One region of the Streptomyces asoensis genome, then DNA from elsewhere that is predicted to be linked to it. Evidence: riboswitches for the same ligand, from Rfam matches in the RefSeq annotation. Region 1 holds a riboswitch; the other holds the start of a gene.
The links. Region 1 has a riboswitch for glycine ahead of gcvP (aminomethyl-transferring glycine dehydrogenase). Riboswitches for the same ligand answer to the same signal wherever they lie in the genome.

Region 1 (9,645 bases):
TCCACGTCATGACCAGGAAGAGGGTGGCCATGACGGTGGAGGGGTCGGCGAACCACTGGCCGCCCACCCCGTCCAGACCGATCGCCCCCAGGACGTGGTCGGCGAGCCCGTCGTCCGGAGCGAAGATCATGCTGAACAGCACGCCGGTGATCGCCTCGGAGAGGATGTACGGCGCGAAGAACAGCATCCGGTACACGGCCCGGCCGCGGATCTTCTGGTTGAGCGCGACCGCGAGGGCGAGCGCGAACGGCAGCTGAAGGACGAGCGAGAGCCCGACCAGGAGCAGACAGCGCCACAGGTCGCCCAGGAACACCGGGTCCTGGAAGAGCCGGGTGAAGTTGTCGCCGCCGATGTAGTCGTCGGGCATGCCGAAGCCGCCCCAGCGGAAGAACGAGGCGTACAGCGCGAACAGCATCGGCAGCAGTACGAGCGTGCCGAACAGCACCAGCGCGGGCACCTGGAAGCCGACGGCGGTGAGCCAGTGCCGCGCCCGCCGCCGGGTCCGGCTCCGGCTCGAGCCGGGAGACGGGGGCGGCGGGCCGACGTCCGGGCCGCTGCGCTTGTCCGGAAGGAAGGTGGAGGTCATCGCCTGTTACTGCTCTTCCTTCGCGACCTTGGTGATCGACTCGGTGACCTGCTGAGGCGACTTGGACCCGGCGATGAGGGCGGCGACGCTGTCGTTGACCTCCTGGCCGAGGGCCGGCGCATAGGCCTGGTCGAGGTAGAGCTGGAAGCCGGTGGCGGCCTTCAACTGGGCCTGTACGGCCTTGATGTTGGGGTCGGCGATGGCGCTCTCGGCGGCCGGTACGACGGGCAGCACCCCGGTCTTCTTGACCAGTTCGGTGTCCGTGGCGGCGGTGGCGAAGAACTTCAGGAAGTCGACGGCCGCCTGCGGAGCGTCCTTGCGCAGGGCGTGCCCGCCGCCTCCGCCGAACACCTCGGTGATCACGCCCTGGCCGCCGTCGACCGCAGGGAACGGGAAGAAGCCGAGGTTCGCCCCGAGCCCCTTGCCCGCGTCGGCCTCCACCACCGGCGCCCACTGGCCCATGAGTTCCATCGCCGCCTTGCCGTTGCCGACTGCGGCGGCCTGGCCGGTGGGGCTGGAGTAGGCGGCGCCGAGGAAGCCCTTCTGGAACGGCTTGAGGTCGACGAGGTCCTGGAGGTGCTGTCCGGCCTGGACGAACCCGTCCCCGGTGAAGTCCTTGTCGTCCCCGGCCTTGCTCAGGGCGTCGACACCGGCGGTGCGCATCGCGAGGTACGCCCAGTAGTACATGCCGGGCCACTTCTCCTTGCCCGCCAGCGCGAGCGGGGTGATCCCGGCCGCCTTCAGTTTGCGCACCGCGTCGAGGAAGCCGCTCCAGGTGGTGGGGGGCGCGCTGATCCCGGCCTGCTGGAAGAGCGCCTTGTTGTACCAGAACCCGATCATGCCGATGTCGAACGGGACGCCGTAGGTCTTCTTGTCGAGCAGGTAGGGCTCGCGGGCGACCGGGAGCAGGCCGTCGCCCCACTCCTTCGTCCTCTCCGTGAGGTCCTCGACGAGCCCGGCGTCGACCTGCTGCTTCAGGACACCGCCGCCCCACGTGTGGAAGATGTCGGGCAGCTTCCCGGAGGCGGTCAGCGCCGTCATCTTCGACTTGTAGGCGTCGTTCTCCAACTGCACGATCTTGATCTTCACCTTGGGGTTCTGGGCCTCGAACTGCTTGGCGAGACCGGCCCAGACGTCCTTGGTCGGCTGGGTGGTGGAGATGTTCCACCACTCGATGGTGGTCGTCCCCGACGACCCTCCGTCCGAGTCGCCGCCGCAGGCGCTCAGTGCCGTCATGCTCAGACCGGCCGCGGCGGAGGCCGCCAGAAAGCCGCGGCGGGAGAGTGCCGGGTCGCCCATCATGCGCTCCTTGATAGATCGAAAGTTTCGAACCAGATCCAGAAAGCTTCGCTGCTGCCGCACCCTAGAGACACCCTCCGACGGGTGGCAACCCCTTGAACACAGGGAATCCGGGGGTCTTTTCACGAGAGAAGGCTCAGCGAGGCGTCGAGACGCATCGAAACATTCGGATCAATCGACGAACATTACGAAGCAGGCGGGGGTGATGATCCGGCGGCCGGAATCAAACCCGACGGCGTGTCACGCTGCGTGTCCACCCCACGACCAGTCTTAACGGAAGCTTGACGCCGTCCCGCCCATGATCCAGGGGCCTGGGCGTCACTCTCCGCTTACGCTGATTCCGCCGTCCGCGTGATGGCCGAAACCACACGCCGATCCGCACATCAGGAGCGCCCCGATGGCCACCACCGAGCACCCTCCTCCCGGTCGCCTGCGTTCCTGGATGCTGGAGGGCCTGTCCGACATGGGCAAGGGCCACACTCACCAGGCGGCCCCGGACACCGAGGCCGCGCCCGAGCACAAGGGCCAGCGCTGGTACCGGGTGATGTGCCTGACCGGCGTCGACTACTTCTCGACCCTCGGCTACCAGCCGGGTATCGCCGCCCTCGCGGCCGGCCTGCTCTCCCCGGTGGCGACGATCGTGCTGGTGATCGTCACCCTGGCGGGCGCGCTGCCGGTCTACCGGCGCGTCGCCGAGGAGAGTCCGCACGGCGAGGGCTCGATCGCGATGCTGGAACGGCTGCTGTCCTTCTGGAAGGGCAAGCTGTTCGTCCTGACCCTGCTCGGGTTCGCCGCCACGGACTTCCTGATCACCATCACCCTGTCCGCGGCGGACGCCTCGACCCACCTGGTCGAGAACCCGCACCTGACCAGCACCCTGCACGACCGGCAGATGGTGATCACGCTCGTCCTAGTCGCCCTGCTCGGCGCCGTGTTCCTCAAGGGCTTCCTGGAGGCCATCGGCGTCGCGGTAGCGCTGGTCGTGGTCTATCTCGGTCTGAACGTCGTCGTCGTGGCCGTCGGTCTGTGGCATGTGGTCACCGAGGGCCATGTGGTCACCGACTGGGCCGACGCGCTGACCGCCGAGCACGGCAACGTGTTCGCGATGATCGGTGTCTCCCTGCTGGTCTTCCCCAAGCTCGCGCTGGGCCTGTCCGGCTTCGAGACCGGCGTCGCGGTCATGCCGCACGTCCAGGGCGACCCGGACGACACCGCGGAGAACCCCAAGGGCCGCATCCGGGACACGAAGAAGCTGCTGACGACCGCCGCCCTGATCATGAGCGTCTTCCTGATCGCCACCAGCTTCATCACCACGGTGCTGATCCCGGAGAAGGAGTTCGAGTCCGGCGGCCAGGCCAACGGACGCGCCCTCGCCTACCTGTCCCACGAGTACCTGGGCAACGCCTTCGGCACGGTGTACGACGTGTCGACGATCGCCATCCTGTGGTTCGCCGGCGCCTCCGCGATGGCCGGGCTGCTCAACCTGATGCCCCGCTACCTCCCCCGCTACGGCATGGCCCCGCACTGGGCCCGCGCCGTCCGCCCCATGGTGATCGTCTTCACCCTCGTGGCCTTCCTGGTCACCTGGATCTTCGACGCCGACGTCGACGCCCAGGGCGGCGCCTACGCCACCGGCGTCCTGGTCCTGATGTCCTCGGCGGCGATCGCGGTGACCATCGCCGCCCGCCGCGCCCGGCAGCGGGGCTGGACGGTCGGCTTCGCCGTGGTCTCGGCGGTCCTGCTCTATGTGACCGTCGTGAACGTCATCGAGCGCCCCGACGGCGTGAAGATCGGCGCCTGCTTCATCGCGGGCATCATCCTGGTCTCGCTGCTGTCCCGGCTGGCCAGGGCCTTCGAGCTCCGAGTGACCAGCGTGACCCTGGACTCGATGGCGGAACGTTTCATCCGGGACATGGCCAGCCGCAAGATACGGTTCATCGCCAACGAGCCCGACCAGCGCGACAAGGCCGAGTACCGCGACAAGATCGAACAGATCCGGCAGGACAACGACATCCCCGGGGAGGATTTCGTCTTCGTCGAGGTCACCGTCGTCGACCCCTCCGAGTTCGAGTCGGGCCTGACCGTACGCGGCGAGGTCCTGCACAACCGCTACCGCGTCCTGACCCTGGAGTCCTCCTCCATCTCCAACGCCCTGGCCGCGCTGCTGCTGCACACCCGTGACTCCACCGGCTGCATCCCGCACATCTACTTCGAATGGACCGAGGGCAACCCCTTCGCCAACTTCCTGCGCTTCTTCCTCTTCGGCCAGGGCGAGGTCGCTCCGGTCACCCGGGAGGTCCTGCGCGAGGCCGAACCGGACCGCGACCGACGCCCCCGCGTCCACACGGGCTGACCCGCCCCCGGGCCGTCGTCCGACGTGTCCTGACGCCGCCGGACGACGTATACCCGCGCATAACCCGCATAAGGGGCTCGGCGGCCTACCGTTGACGCTCATGAGCCTGAGCATCCGCAATCAACTCCCCGGCACCGTCACCGCCGTCCATCCCGGCGAGGTGATGGCCACCGTCAAGATCCGTCTGGACGGCGGCCAGGACCTCACGGCGGCCATCACGCTGGAGGCCGTGAACCAACTCGCCCTCGCCGCCGGCACCGCCGTCCGCGCCCTGGTGAAGTCGACGGAGGTCTCCCTGGCCACCGGCCGGGTCGACGGTCTCTCGATCCGCAACCAGCTCACCGGCACGATCACCGGCCTCGTGACGGGCGGGGTCATGGCCTCGGTGAAGGTCTCCATGGACGGGGGCGAACTCACCGCGGTGATCACCAAGGAAGCAGCCACCGACCTGGGTCTCTTCGTCGGCTCCGACGTCGTCGCCCTGATCAAGGCGACCGAGGTGTCCCTGGCGACGGCATAGCGCGCGTGAGGGCCCCCGCCCGGAACGGACGGGGGCCCTCAACGCACCGGCTCAGTCCTCGTACGCGTCCAGCGGCGGGCACGAGCAGACCAGGTTCCGGTCGCCGAAGGCCTGGTCGATCCGGCGCACCGGCGGCCAGTACTTGTCGGCGGCCGACACACCGGCCGGGAAGACGGCCTCCTCACGCGTGTACGCGTGCTCCCACTCCCCGCCCAGCGCCGCCGCGGTGTGCGGGGCACCGTGCAGCGGGTTGTCCTCGGCCGGCCATTCGCCCGCTCCGACCTTCTCGATCTCCGCACGGATGGCGATCATCGCCTCGCAGAAACGGTCGATCTCGATCAGGTCCTCGGACTCGGTCGGCTCGATCATCAGCGTCCCGGCCACCGGGAACGACATCGTCGGCGCGTGGAACCCGTAGTCGATGAGCCGCTTCGCGACGTCGTCGACGCTCACGCCGGTCGCCTTGGTCAGCGGCCGCAGGTCGATGATGCACTCGTGCGCGACCAGCCCGCCCGGCCCGTTGTAGAGCACCGGGTAGTGCGGCTCCAGCCGCTTGGCGATGTAGTTGGCGCTCAGCACGGCCACCTGCGTGGCCCGCTTGAGCCCCTCGCCGCCCATGAGGCGCACATACGCCCACGAGATCGGCAGTATCCCGGCGGAACCCCAGGGAGCCGCGGAGATCGGCCCCACCCCGGTGTCCGGCCCGGCGGCGGGCTGAAGCGGGTGGTTCGGCAGATACGGCGCCAGGTGCGACCGTACGGCGACGGGTCCGACGCCCGGGCCGCCGCCCCCGTGGGGGATGCAGAACGTCTTGTGCAGGTTCAGATGCGAGACGTCACCGCCGAAGTGCCCCGGCTTGGCGAGACCGACGAGCGCGTTGAGGTTGGCGCCGTCGACGTACACCTGCCCGCCCGCCTCGTGCACCTGGGCGCAGATGTCGGCGACATGCTCCTCGAACACCCCGTGCGTCGACGGGTAGGTGATCATCAGCACCGACAGCTCGTCCCGGTGCCGCTCGATCTTCGCCCGCAGGTCCTCGACGTCGATCTCGCCGTCCTCGGCGGTCTTCACGACGACGACCTTCATGCCCGCCATCACGGCGCTGGCCGCGTTCGTGCCGTGCGCGGAGGACGGGATGAGGCACACGGTCCGCTGCTCGTCCCCGTTGCCCCGGTGGTACCCGCGGACGGCGAGCAGCCCGGCCAGCTCGCCCTGCGACCCGGCGTTCGGCTGGAGCGACACCTTGTCGTACCCGGTGACCTCGGCGAGCCGCTCCTCCAGCTCGCGGATGAGCGTCAGGTAGCCCTCCGCCTGTTCGGCCGGCGCGAACGGGTGCAGCTGCCCGAACTCGGGCCAGGTGACCGGCTCCATCTCGGTGGTCGCGTTGAGCTTCATGGTGCAGGAGCCCAGCGGGATCATGCCCCGGTCCAGCGCGTAGTCCCGGTCGGCGAGCCTGCGCAGATAGCGCAGCATCGCGGTCTCGGAACGGTGCTGGTGGAAGACGGGGTGCGTCAGGACCGCGTCGGACCGCAGCAGCCCGGCGGGCAGGGAGTCGGCGGTGGCCGCGTCGAGCGCCTCGATGTCGCCGTCCACCCCGAAGGCGGCCCAGACGGCGGACACCTGCGCCCGAGCGGTCGTCTCGTCGCAGGCGATCGACACCTGGTCGGCGTCGACGAGGTGCAGGTTGACCCCGAGTTCCCGCGCGGCGGCGACGACCTCGGCGGCCTTCGCCGGCACCCGCACGGTCAGCGTGTCGAAGTACGACCCGTGCACGACCTCGACACCACCGGCCTCGAGCCCGGCGGCGAGGATCGAGGCGTATCGGTGCGTGCGCCGGGCGATCGCCCGGAGCCCGTCGGGACCGTGGTAGACGGCGTACATCCCCGCCATCACCGCCAGCAGCACCTGCGCCGTGCAGATGTTGCTGGTGGCCTTCTCGCGCCGGATGTGCTGCTCGCGCGTCTGTAGCGCGAGCCGGTAGGCCTTGTGTCCGTCGGCGTCCACCGACACGCCCACCAGCCGCCCCGGCAGGCTGCGCGCGAACTGCTCGCGGACGGCCATGTACCCGGCGTGCGGTCCGCCGAAGCCCATCGGCACACCGAACCGCTGCGTCGTACCGACCGCGATGTCCGCCCCCAGCTCGCCCGGCGACTTCAGCAGCGTCAGCGCGAGCAGATCCGCGGCGACGGTGACGAGCGCGCCGAGCCCGTGCGCCTGGTCGACGAGCGCCTTGAGGTCACGTACGGCACCGGAGGCACCGGGGTACTGGACGAGCACGCCGTTGATCTCCCGCGCGGCGATCTCCGCGGGAATCCCGTCGCTCAGGTCGGCGACGACGATCTCCACGCCCGTCGGCTCGGCGCGGGTCTCGATCACGGCGATGGTCTGCGGCAGCGCGTCCGCGTCGATGAGGAAGAGGCCCTTCTTGTTCTTCCCCATGCGCCGGGACAGCGCCATCGCCTCGGCGGCGGCCGTGCCCTCGTCGAGCAGCGACGCTCCGGAGGTCGGCAGCCCGGTGAGGTCGGCGACCACGGTCTGGAAGTTCAGCAGCGCCTCGAGCCGACCCTGGGAGATCTCCGGCTGGTACGGCGTGTAGGCCGTGTACCAGGCCGGGTTCTCCATGACGTTGCGCAGGATGACGGGCGGCGTGAACGTCCCGTAGTAGCCGAGTCCGATCATCGAGTCGAGGACCTGGTTGCGGTCGGCCAGCGAGCGCAGCTCGGCCAGCACCTCGGCCTCGGTGCGCGCTCCCGGCAGGTCCAGCGCGTCGGCGTTCTTGATCACATCCGGGACCGCTGCGGCGGTGAGCTCGTCGAGCGAGCCGTAGCCGACCTGTGCGAGCATCTTGGCCCGCGCCTCGAGGTCGGGCCCGATGTGGCGCTGTTCGAAGGAAATTCCCTGCTCGAGCTCTGCGAGCGGAATGCGTTGGGCGGTCATTACGGAGGCCTCCTGGTCTGACACGACCTTCGAGGGTCACCACGGTGGGTACCCGGACGGCCTCCCCCTCTGTCATCTCAACCTGAGAGCTTCACCGGGTCGCCCGAGGGCACCCGGCTTTCACCGTCGGTGAGAGCGGAAGCCGTCGACGCCGTCGGCACCCGCCCTGCTTTCCAGAGTGACCTCGTCCGTGCGGTACGTGAGCCTGAGAGATTCCGGGGAGGATTTGCTCCTTCGGCGCCTCCGGTGATGTCCGGAGGACTCTCCCGCGCGGTGTCAGCAGCCGTTGTCAGACTACCAGCGGGGTCAACGAGACTCGCTCGAGTGGCCACTCGTCCCAATGTGCTCTTTTGTAGTGCTTACGGATGAGTTGCGACCAAGTGGAGGGCCCGTGCAGACCGACATCGATCCGCGCAACCTGATCGGCCGCAAGGCATTCGACCGCAACGGCACCAAGATCGGCACCGTCGACGAGGTCTACCTCGACGACGCCACCGGAGTGCCGGAGTGGGCGGCCATACGCACCGGTCTGTTCTCCCGCGACGCCTTCGTCCCCCTGGAGCCCAGCCAGCTGGTCGAGGGCACCCTGCACATCCCCTTCGACCGGGCCCTGATCAAGGACGCTCCCGACTTCGGCGTGGGTCGCCACCTCTCCCCGGAACAGGAACTCCAGCTCTACCACCACTACGGCCTCGACGTGGGCGCCGCTCCCCCGCTCCCCGACCACGACTTCGGCCGACTGGCGGGTACGGACGACAGCTGAGCCCCCTCAGCCACAGGCCTGTATCAGCGCCCCCAGAATCCCGGCAGGGTCGTACAGCGGCCGGGCGCCGTCCGTGATGACTCTTCGTGTGCCGGCGTCGACCGGATCGGTCCGCGCCCAGTGGGCAGAACCGACGCCCACCTCGACCTCCAGGCCGGAGGCGGTCACATACCGCCATTCGGTGACAGGCCCCCGTTCCCGGACCCGGGCCACCTCGCCCAGGGCCAGCTCACGCCCCCACCCGTCGTCCTCCGCGTACCGGGCGGGCGCCGTCGACAACACCACGAGGTCCACGTCCGGGTCGGGACGCGCGCCCCCGCGCGCAATGGACCCGACGAGCAGCAGCCCCACCACGTCGCTCCGGTTCCCGGCCCACCGGGTGACCCGGTCCACCACCCGGCGCATCTCGGCTTCGCGCTCCGGCGACACCCCGGCCGGGTCCGCGAACCGGCCTCCGTGCAGCTTCATTCAGCTCCCCATCCGTCACCGGTGTCACCTCGCGGGACACCGCCACCGCTCCGGCCCACCCCACACTTCGAACCGCTTCACTCTGTGTAACTGATCCGCCTCACGCAGAGTTCCCGGACTCGACCTCCGACGGCTTGGCCTCCGGATGCGGCGCTCCTGCCGCCGGCCCGCCGTCGTCACCAGGTCTTCGTCGCACCAGCGGCAACGGATCCGCCGGCTCCAGCCCCGGATCGTCGGTCCTGAAAGTGCGTACCCGTCCCGGCTCCGACTCGGGCGTCTCGAAGCGCACGGTGACCCGGCCCAACCCGCTGCCCTGCACCCATCCGTGTCCGAGCTCGGCATGCCGCACATCGTGTCCTGGGCGCCACTGGTGCTCGACCGGCACCGGAATCTCGCCGACGGGCTCGTCCGCGAGTTCCTCCTCGGCCCCGTCCGCCCGGTCCTCAGCGGCCTGCGCGAACAGATCCTCCTGCGTGAAATCCGCCAGTCCGCTGACGCCCACCCCGAGCAGCCGCACCCCACCCGTCGTGTCCACCGAGTCCAGCAACCGGGCCGCCGCCTCCCGGACCACCCCCGGATCATCGGTGGGCCCCCGCAGGGTCTCGGACCGGGTGAGCGTGGAGAAGTCGTACCGCCGCACCTTCAGCACGATGGTCCGCCCCGACAGACCGGCCCCCCGCAGCCTGCGCACACACCGGTCCGCGAGCCGCTGCACCTCC
Region 2 (9,645 bases), 4.9 Mb from region 1:
GCCGGCAGCCCGACTCCGGTGACGGATCACGCCCGTGCGGGAGCGGCGAAATAGCTGGGCGCGTTGTATCCCGAGTGAGGGTAGGAGGCCGCCCAGCTCACGGCCTCGGGCTGGGTGCGAGGGAAGTCCGCGGCCACCAGCGTCGCCAGCTCGAGGTAGGCCTCGCGGGTCCGTGCCTTCATCTGCTCCAGATCGACCTCCGCGCCCGTCGCGAGGTGCTCGTCGAACGGGACCACCACCACACCCCGGCAACGGGCACGGAAATGGTCCAGGACCTCGTTCACCTTCACCATCTTGCTCTTCCGGCGCGCCTCGGACACCACGGTGATGCTCCGGCTGACGAGGTCCTCGTACTGGTGCGCGATGAGCCAGTCCAGGGTGGTACTGGCGCTGGTCGCGCCGTCCACGCTGGGCGTGGCGACCACGATCAGTTGATCGGCGAAGTCCAGGACGCCCCGCATCGCGCTGTGCAGCAGGCCGGTGCCGGAGTCGGTGAGGATGATCGGGTAGTGCTGTCCGAGGCAGCTGACGACCTGTCGGTAGTCCTCGTCGTTGAACGCCGTCGAGAGAGCGGGGTCCACCTCATTGGCCAGGACCTCGAGGCCGCTCGGGGACTGGGAGGTGAAGCGCCGTACGGACATGTAGTTGGTGAGGTTGGGGATTTCGGCTACGAGGTCGCGGATGGTCGCGCCGGTTTCGCTACGGACACGGCGGCTGAGGGTACCTGCGTCCGGATTGGCGTCGATCGCGACGACCCGGTCCTGACGCTCGGTGGCGAGAGTCGCGCCCAGGGCGGTCGTGGTGGTCGTCTTGCCGACTCCGCCCTTGAGGCTGATGACGGCGATCTTGTGGCACTGCATCACCGGCGTGCGGAGGATGGCCATTTTCTGCTGGCGCTCTCGTTCGGCGGTCCTGCCACCGATGCGCAACCGGCTGAGGATTCGTCGGCCGTTGGGCTGACCGCGCAGCAGACGGTCGGAGGAGAGCTCGACGGTCGCACTGTGCCCCAGTGCCCCGCGGCCGCTCCGGTCCGGCTCCAGCCATGGTGCCGCAGCGTGGTGCGCCGGCGGGCGGGCGAAGGGCGGTGTTCCGCCGGCGACCCGGGTCGGCTGCGCGACCCTGTCATAGGGAGCCGTAAAGGGCACTGCGCCGTAGCGGTTCCCCGCGGGTGCCGGGGAGTGATTCTCCGCCGGCCCGCCCTGCGACACGGTCTCGTTGGCCGCCCGCGGGCCGGCCAACGGCTCCGCCGGCACGAAGGCCTGGGGCCCGCCGACGACGTGCGGGTCCGGCGGCGTGGGAACGAGTCCGTCGGAGAGCTCCCTGCCCCTGCCGGGTGCAGGATCGTCGGCGTAGATGTTGCGATCGTTCGTCATGTTCTGTCCTTTCGACGAGATGGTGGGCCCCTCGGGCACGGAGTCGACGGCGTGGCGGCGGGCAGGCGTTATGCCCGACACCACTCCTGCGGGGTCAAGCGCCGGACGCCCGCCCTGCCCGGCAGTGGGGGCATGCACCGCGTGACCGGACCGAGACAGGACAGCGACGCCCGGGCGGTCCGTCACCGGCTCGATGGGGCGGAGCGGCCGCGGCGGCGCGGCGAGAGCGCTCGGCGGGGCGGCGCGGACCAAGCTGCCGTTTTCGCTGAAAGAAAGCCCCATCGATATCAACTGATCAGGGGTCAGTGCCCGCTTTTCACCCCGCAGGACGTGCGCCGGCGGTGGCCAGGGCCGGGCGCCACTGCCGCCCGGCCCGAGCGCCGTCGCGTGCGTGGCGCGGTACCACTGGTCGACTTCCAGGGCGTGCTTGACCTCGGGCGGCACCTCGAGGCGGCTGCGCACGCGATACTGCCCGACCTTCAAGTTCTCCGCCCGCTGTAGCTGAACCTTCAACGGACCTACGAACGAGTACTGCTGTTCCTCGGCGTGCGCGCGCACCTTCTCCACCAGCTCTTCGCCGAGCATGACCAGGCATGCGCCGTAGGTCTCGTGGTCGCCCGGACTGAGTTCGACGACGAAACCGTTGGGTGCGATGGTGCAGCCCTCGGTCCAGATCCTGGCGTTGACGTCGCACTCGCGCCGGAGCGCGCCGGCAAACTCCAGGGGTTGCACGGCGGATCTGAAGATCTTGGCGAAGGCATCGTTGACTAGAGCCTCGAAGCGCTGTTCCAGCTTGTTCAGCGTTCCCACTTCAGCCTCCGGGTGCCGATCCGCTGTAAGGCAGTCAGATCGGCCGATGATGTCACTGATAGTGCTTATGTAGACACAGAGAGTGCTGATCTTGCGGCATGTCGTCGCATTTCACCGGATCGGTCGTAAAGCCCCGCCCATCGGGCCGCGTGGACCGCCGATTCGACGCCGCCCCCGGAACGCGGGGGTTCCTGGTGCTGTGGCGTCCGGGCGGCGCGGTGTCGTCAGGCCGGGGTGGCGGAACGAGTACGCGTCCGCGAGATCGATGACGACGAGAGACAGTGCCTGTCGCGGATCGTCCGCAGAGGCACCGGGTCAGTGGTGACCTGGCGGCGGGCCCGGAGGGCGCTGTTGTCCGCGCGGGGCAAGCCGGTGGCGAAGATCGCCGGGGTCAAGAAGATCGCCAGGTCACCTGTTCGCTGCCTGGGACCTGAGCAAGGGCAGGCTCTACGGCCGCACCCTGGCAACCGCAGCTCGCGTCCTGGACGGCGGGATCGTCACCGCCGGGAACGCCTACCACTTCATGGGAGGCCCCTGACCGAGCCGGTCCCGGGGACACTCCGCCCAGTGATCAGGGAAGGTCTATTTCCCTAGCACTCGATGATGTTCACCGCCAGCCCGCCGCGGGCTGTCTCCTTGTACTTGACGCTCATGTCCGCGCCCGTGTCCTTCATCGTCTTGATGACCTTGTCCAGGGACACCTTGTGCGACCCGTCGCCGCGCATCGCCATACGGGCCGCCGTGACCGCCTTCACCGAGGCCATGCCGTTGCGCTCGATGCACGGGATCTGGACCAGGCCGCCCACGGGGTCGCAGGTCAGGCCGAGGTTGTGTTCCATGCCGATCTCGGCCGCGTTCTCGACCTGCTCGGGGGAGCCGCCGAGGACCTCGGCCAGCGCGCCCGCCGCCATCGAGCAGGCCGAGCCGACCTCGCCCTGGCAGCCGACCTCGGCGCCGGAGATGGAGGCGTTCTCCTTGAAGAGCATGCCGATCGCGCCGGCCGCGAGCAGGAAGCGGACCACTCCGTCCTCATCGGCGCCGGGCACGAAGTTCACGTAGTAGTGCAGGACTGCCGGGATGATGCCGGCCGCGCCGTTCGTGGGGGCTGTCACCACCCGGCCGCCGGCCGCGTTCTCCTCGTTCACCGCCATCGCGTACAGCGTGATCCACTCCATGGAGAGCGCCAACGGGTCGCCCTCCGCCCGGAGCTGCCGCGCCGTCATGGCGGCCCGGCGGCGGACCCGCAGGCCACCCGGCAGGATGCCCTCGCGTGACATGCCCCGCGACACGCACGCCTGCATCACCCGCCAGATCTCCAGCAGCCCGTCCCGGATCTCGTCCTCGGTGCGCCAGGCGCGCTCGTTCTCCAGCATCAGCGAGGAGATCGACAGGCCGGTCTCCTTCGCCAGGCGCAGCAGCTCGTCGCCCGTGCGGAAGGGGTACTTCAGGACCGTGTCGTCGAGTTTGATGCGGTCCGCGCCGACCGCGTCCTCGTCCACGACGAAGCCGCCGCCGACCGAGTAGTACGTCTTCGACAGCAGCTCGGCGCCCTGGGCGTCGTGGGCCCATATCGTCATGCCGTTGGCGTGGTACGGGAGGGCCTTGCGGCGGTGCAGGACCAGGTCCTCGTCGAAGGAGAACGGGATCTCGTGCGAGCCCAGCAGCCGCAGCCGGCCGGAGTCCTTGATCTGCTCCACCCGGTCGTCCGCGCCCTCCACGTCCACCGTGCGCGGCGAGGAGCCCTCCAGGCCGAGCAGCACCGCCTTCGGCGTGCCGTGGCCGTGGCCGGTCGCGCCGAGCGAGCCGTACAGCTCGCAGCGCACCGACGTGACGGAGTCCAGCAGGCCCTCGCCCCGCACCCGCCGTGCGAACATGCGGGCCGCGCGCATCGGGCCGACCGTGTGGGAGCTGGACGGGCCGATGCCGATCGAGAACAGGTCGAAGACCGAGATGGCCACGGGGAACTCCTCAATACGGGGGTGGTGCGGGGTGCCGCCCACACCTCACAGTGTGCGCGGCACCCGGGAAAAGGAACTATTCGCTCAGACCGGGGTACAGCGGGTGCTTGTCGGCCAGGGCCGTGACCCGGGCCTTCAGCGCCGCCGCGTCGGCCTCCGCGAACGGGGACGGCGCCTTCAGCGTCTCGGCGATCACGTCCGCGACCTCGGCGAAGTCCTCGGCGGTGAAGCCGCGGGTCGCGAGGGCGGGCGTGCCGATCCGCAGTCCGGAGGTGACCATCGGGGGCCGCGGGTCGTTCGGGACCGCGTTGCGGTTGACCGTGATCCCGACCTCGTGCAGCCGGTCCTCGGCCTGCTGACCGTCCAGCTCGGACTCGCGCAGGTCGACCAGGATCAGGTGCACGTCGGTGCCGCCGGACAGGACGTTCACCCCGGCCGCGCGGGCGTCCGGCACGGTCAGTCGCTCGGCGAGGATCCTCGCGCCCTCGACCGTGCGGACCTGACGCTCCTTGAATTCCTCGCTCGCGGCGACCTTGAAGGAGACCGCCTTGGCCGCGATCACGTGCTCCAGGGGGCCGCCCTGGAAGCCCGGGAAGACGGACGAGTTCAGCTTCTTCGCGAACTCCTTCTTCGCGAGGATGATGCCGCCGCGGGGGCCGCCCAGCGTCTTGTGGGTGGTGGACGTGACGACGTCGGCGTACTCCACCGGGTTCGGGTGGAGACCGGCCGCGACCAGACCCGCGAAGTGCGCCATGTCGACCCACAGGAAGGCCTCGACCTCGTCCGCGATCCGGCGGAACTCGGCGAAGTCCAGCTGCCGCGGGTACGCCGACCAGCCCGCGATGATCACCTTCGGACGGTGCTCCTTGGCGAGCCGCTCGACCTCGGCCATGTCGACCAGGCCGGCGTCGTCCACGTGGTACGCGACCACGTCGAACTGCTTGCCGGAGAAGTTCAGCCGCATGCCGTGGGTCAGGTGACCGCCGTGCGCCAGGTCCAGGCCGAGGATCGTGTCGCCGGGCTGGGCCATCGCGAACAGGGCGGCCTGGTTGGCGGAGGCGCCCGAGTGGGGCTGGACGTTGGCGTACTCGGCGCCGAACAGCTCCTTGATCCGGTCGATCGCGATCTGCTCGGCCACGTCGACGTGCTCGCAGCCGCCGTAGTAGCGGCGGCCCGGGTAGCCCTCGGCGTACTTGTTGGTCAGGACCGAGCCCTGCGCCTCCATCACCGCGAGCGGAGCGAAGTTCTCCGAGGCGATCATCTCGAGCGTGGACTGCTGGCGGTTCAGCTCGGCGTCGACCGCGGCGGCGATCTCCGGGTCGAGCTCGTGCAGGGGCGTGTTCAGGACGGACATGCGTCTACGACTCCTCAGCCGGCGGTGTAGGCGGTGTACTCGTCGGCGGTGAGCAGGTCGTCCTGCTCGCCCGCCGTGCGTACCTTGAACAGCCATCCGCCCTCGAAGGGGGCGGAGTTCACCAGCGCCGGGTCGTCGACGACGTCCTGGTTGACCTCGACGATCTCGCCGGAGACCGGTGCGTACAGCTCGCTGACCGACTTGGTCGACTCCAGCTCGCCGCAGGTCTCGCCCGCGGTCACCGTGTCACCGACCTCGGGGAGCTGGACGAAGACCACGTCGCCGAGCGCGTTGGCCGCGTGCTCCGTGATGCCGACCGTCGAGACGCCGTCCTCGGCGACCGACAGCCACTCGTGCTCCTTGCTGTAGCGCAGCTGCTGGGGGTTGCTCATGGCCTGAATTCTCCTGTACGCGGGAGGGTGCTGGTGAATGGGGGACTGCTGGAAACGCACGTGAGCAGCGGAAATGTGCGCAGGGTCACGCGCGGGCGGGCGTCAACGCGCCCAGTGTCTACTTCTGGCGCTTGTAGAACGGCAGCGCCACGACCTCGTACGGCTCGTGGCTGCCTCGGATGTCCACGCCGACGCCCGTGGTTCCCGGCGCCGCGTGGGCGGCGTCGACGTACGCCATCGCGATCGGCTTGCCGAGGGTGGGGGAGGGGGCGCCGGAGGTGACCTCGCCGATCACCTCGCCGCCGGCGACGACGGCGAACCCGGCGCGCGGGACCCGGCGGCCCTCGGCGACCAGGCCGACGAGGACGCGCGGGGGCTGCGAGGCGGCGCGCCCGGCGGCCGCCTCCAGCGCCGTACGCCCGACGAAGTCGCCGTCCTTGTCGAACTTCACCACCCGGCCGAGGCCGGCGTCGAACGGGGTGAGGGAGGTGCTCAGCTCGTGCCCGTACAGCGGCATGCCCGCCTCCAGGCGCAGCGTGTCCCGGCAGGACAGACCGCAGGGCACCAGTCCGACACCCTCGCCGGCCTTGGTCAGCGCCTGCCACAGCTCGACGGCGTGCTCCGGCCGTACGAAGAGTTCGAAGCCGTCCTCGCCGGTGTAGCCGGTGCGCGCGATGAGGGCCGGGACGCCGGCGACGGTGCCGGGCAGGCCGGCGTAGTACTTCAGGCCGTCCAGGTCGGCGTCGGTGACGGCCGCGAGGATGCCGGGGGACTCGGGGCCCTGTACGGCGATCAGCGCGTAGGTGTCGCGGTCGTCGCGGACCTCCGCGTCGAAGCCCTCGGCGCGCTCGGTCAGAGCGTCCAGCACGACCTGCGCGTTGGAGGCGTTGGCCACCACCATGAACTCGGTCTCGGCGAGCCGGTAGACGATCAGGTCGTCCAGGATGCCGCCGTCCGCCCGGCAGATCATCGTGTAGCGGGCGCGGGCGTTCTTGACCGCCCCGATGTTGCCCACCAGGGCGAAGTCGAGGAGGGCGGCGGCCTGCGGGCCGGTGACGGTGATCTCGCCCATGTGCGAGAGGTCGAAGAGCCCGGCCCTGGTGCGGACGGCGTGGTGCTCGTCGCGCTCGGAGCCGTAACGCAGGGGCATGTCCCAGCCGGCGAAGTCGGTCATCGTCGCGCCGAGCGCACGATGCACCGCGTCGAGGGCGGTGTGGCGCTGCTCGGCGCTCTGGTCGGATGCGGGGTCGGTACTGCTCATCGGGCGTTCGTCTCCCAAGGCATGACGGCACGGCGAGGTCGTTCCTCCCCATCTGTCATCGGAACCTGAGAGGTTCGCCATGACGGCCCGCGACGGGATCGATCATGACTTGCACCTTGGGTGGAGCCACTGGAGACAGCGGCCCGCTTTTCAGATGTGCCTCGCCCGCGCGGTAACGGGGCCTGAGAGATTCAAGGGAGGGACTTGCTCCTTCGGCGCCCCAGCGAAGCTGCTGCTGAGGACTCTCCCGCGCGGATTCAAACGGCCGGTATGCAGTTGGCGCGGCCATCATTGCACGGCTCGCCCCGATCACGGCAGGCCGCATCTGTAACCGGCTTGTGTCGGTACGCGCACGAAAACGCTAGGCGCAGCGCATTACCTTCTCTTTACGCTCAGTGGGGATGAGGACACCATCTGACCCCAGGGGAGGACGATCACGGTGAACAGGACGACCACGGCAAGGTCCACGGCATTCGCGACCGGCTCGGGGGTCGCGCTGCCCGCGCAGCCCGTCGCCCCGGCCCGGGAGGCGTGCGGTCCGCAGCCGGCGCCCGTCGTCCGCGACCTGCGCGAGCGGGCCGGCCGCAGCCCGCACGGCCTGCTCTTCGGCCCCCGTGACCTGGTCGTGGTCACCGGTCTGCCCGGCAGCGGCAAGTCCACGCTCATGCGGCGGACCGTGCAGGGCATCCGCGTCGACTCCCAGGACACCCGGGACCGCTGGGACGCCCGCGCCCCCCGCTTCCTGCCCTACGGCCTCTACCGCCCCCTCGTCCGGCTCGCCCACTACGCCGGACTGCGCCGGGCGCTGCGCAGTGGCGCGGGCGTCGTCGTGCACGACTGCGGCACGCAGGCCTGGGTCCGTGACTGGCTGGCCCGAGAGGCCCGCCGCCGCGGCGGCACCCTCCACCTGCTGCTGCTGGACGTCGGCGCGGACACGGCGCTGGAGGGGCAGCGCGAGCGAGGCCGGGGCGTCTCCCGGTACGCGTTCCTGCGCCACCGCCACGCCGCCGCCCGGCTGGCGCGCTCGGTGGAGAAGGGCCGACTGCCCGAGGGCTGCGGCTCGGCGGTGCTGCTCGACCGCGCGGCGGCCGACACACTGCGCCGCATCGGTTTCACGGGCTGAGGGCTCGGGTGCGACCCCCGGTACCCGCTAGCCTTTCAGCCACAGCGAAGTGAGCGGTTCTCAGCAGGCGGTAGGCAGATGGATTTCCCCCCGGCGAACTTTCCGACGGACTTCTCCGCGGACTTTCCGGCGCAGGCACACCCCCATCCGCACGGCGGATGGCCCGGCAACGAGCTGGAGGAGGTGCTCTCCGTCTCCCTCGGCGTGCCGGGAGCCGGCGGCCGGATCGTCGAGGTGCTCGGACGCAGCTTCGTCTGGGTGCCGCTGCCCGGCGGCGGCGGCCCGCACAGCGGCCCCCTCGACCTGCCCACGATGGAGCTCGAGGGCCAGGTGTACGTGCCGGTCTTCAGCTCCGAGGAGCAGTTCCGGCAGGTCGTCGGCTCGCACATGTCGTTCACGATCGCGCCGGCCGTGGAGTTCGCCCGGGGGCTGCCCCCGCAGGTGGGCATCCTGGTGAACCCGGACGGCGTGGTCGGCGTCCCGCTGCCCCCGGCAGCCGTGGCGGAGCTCTGCCGGGCGGGCCGCACCCCGCTGGACGGCACCGCGGCCGGCGGCCGGGTCCGCCTCTACGAGCCCGACTGGCAGGACGACCCGATGGACTTCCTGGCCGCGGCCTCGGCGGAGTTCGAGGCCACGGGCGTGGTCCGCACGGCCCGCCGTTGCCTGGCCGCCATCGAGACGGCGGACCCGGTGATGTTCGTGGGCGTGGAACTCTCCCAGTGGGAGGGCGACCTGCGGGCCCTTCCCCTGGAGGCCCTGGGCCGGGCCCTGACGACGGCGCCCGCCCCCTGGCCGGTCAACCTGGTCCTCCTGGACGTCGCCCAGGACCCGGTGGGCGACTGGATGCGGGAGCGGGTCCGCGCCTTCTACTCACGCTAGGGCGGCCCACCCCGGGGCGCGGGCTGCATCCGTATGCGGCTCCGCCGCGGGGCGCGCACGGCCACGCACGATCGGCAGCCCGAAGAACACAGCAAGCCTCGAGCTCTCAACGGCTCGACCAGCGGAGCGCCTAAGCTGGACTCCAACGCGGGGCAACTTCTCGAAGGGGCGATAAAAAGTGAGCGCTGGCACTGCCGCGACCGGCTCGGTCGAGCACATGCTGCGCCAGGTCACGCCCGGGCGCTACGACGCCTACGAGGCGCTCCTGCGCGCGCTCGCGACGCCCTCCTCCGGTCAGCTCTGGATGCTGCTGTGGCACGGCCAGGCCGGCTCCCCGGACGCCCAGTACGGAAACATGGAGGTCGACGGGCACGGCTACGCCCCCTGCGTCACCTCCGCCCAGGAGCTCAGCGCGAGTGGCTGGAACAGGTCCTACGAGGTGGTGGACGGGCTGGACGTGGCCCGCACCCTCTACCCCGACCACTACGGCCTCTG

Region 2: linked by a shared signal. The riboswitch ahead of gcvT (glycine cleavage system aminomethyltransferase GcvT) and the one ahead of gcvP (aminomethyl-transferring glycine dehydrogenase) in region 1 are both predicted to bind glycine.

The regions. Positions count from the first base shown of each region.
Region 1 covers NZ_CP049838.1:1,961,811-1,971,455, forward strand. The annotation lists gene G9272_RS08705 (carbohydrate ABC transporter permease) at 1-586, opposite strand, end outside; gene G9272_RS08710 (extracellular solute-binding protein) at 593-1,885, opposite strand; gene G9272_RS08715 (APC family permease) at 2,283-4,238, shown strand; gene G9272_RS08720 (TOBE domain-containing protein) at 4,339-4,758, shown strand; gene gcvP (aminomethyl-transferring glycine dehydrogenase) at 4,810-7,695, opposite strand; glycine riboswitch at 7,879-7,974, opposite strand; gene G9272_RS08730 (PRC-barrel domain-containing protein) at 8,087-8,458, shown strand; gene G9272_RS08735 (nucleotidyltransferase domain-containing protein) at 8,465-8,926, opposite strand; gene G9272_RS08740 (DNA polymerase IV) at 9,027-9,645, opposite strand, start outside.
Region 2 covers NZ_CP049838.1:6,896,067-6,905,711, forward strand. The annotation lists gene G9272_RS30970 (FhaA domain-containing protein) at 27-2,183, opposite strand; partial or broken gene G9272_RS46225 (IS630 family transposase) at 2,418-2,603, shown strand; gene G9272_RS30975 (L-serine ammonia-lyase) at 2,774-4,141, opposite strand; gene glyA (serine hydroxymethyltransferase) at 4,218-5,495, opposite strand; gene gcvH (glycine cleavage system protein GcvH) at 5,510-5,887, opposite strand; gene gcvT (glycine cleavage system aminomethyltransferase GcvT) at 6,006-7,148, opposite strand; glycine riboswitch at 7,191-7,308, opposite strand; glycine riboswitch at 7,309-7,408, opposite strand; gene G9272_RS30995 (AAA family ATPase) at 7,588-8,271, shown strand; gene G9272_RS31000 (enhanced serine sensitivity protein SseB) at 8,350-9,150, shown strand; gene G9272_RS31005 (enhanced serine sensitivity protein SseB C-terminal domain-containing protein) at 9,368-9,645, shown strand, end outside.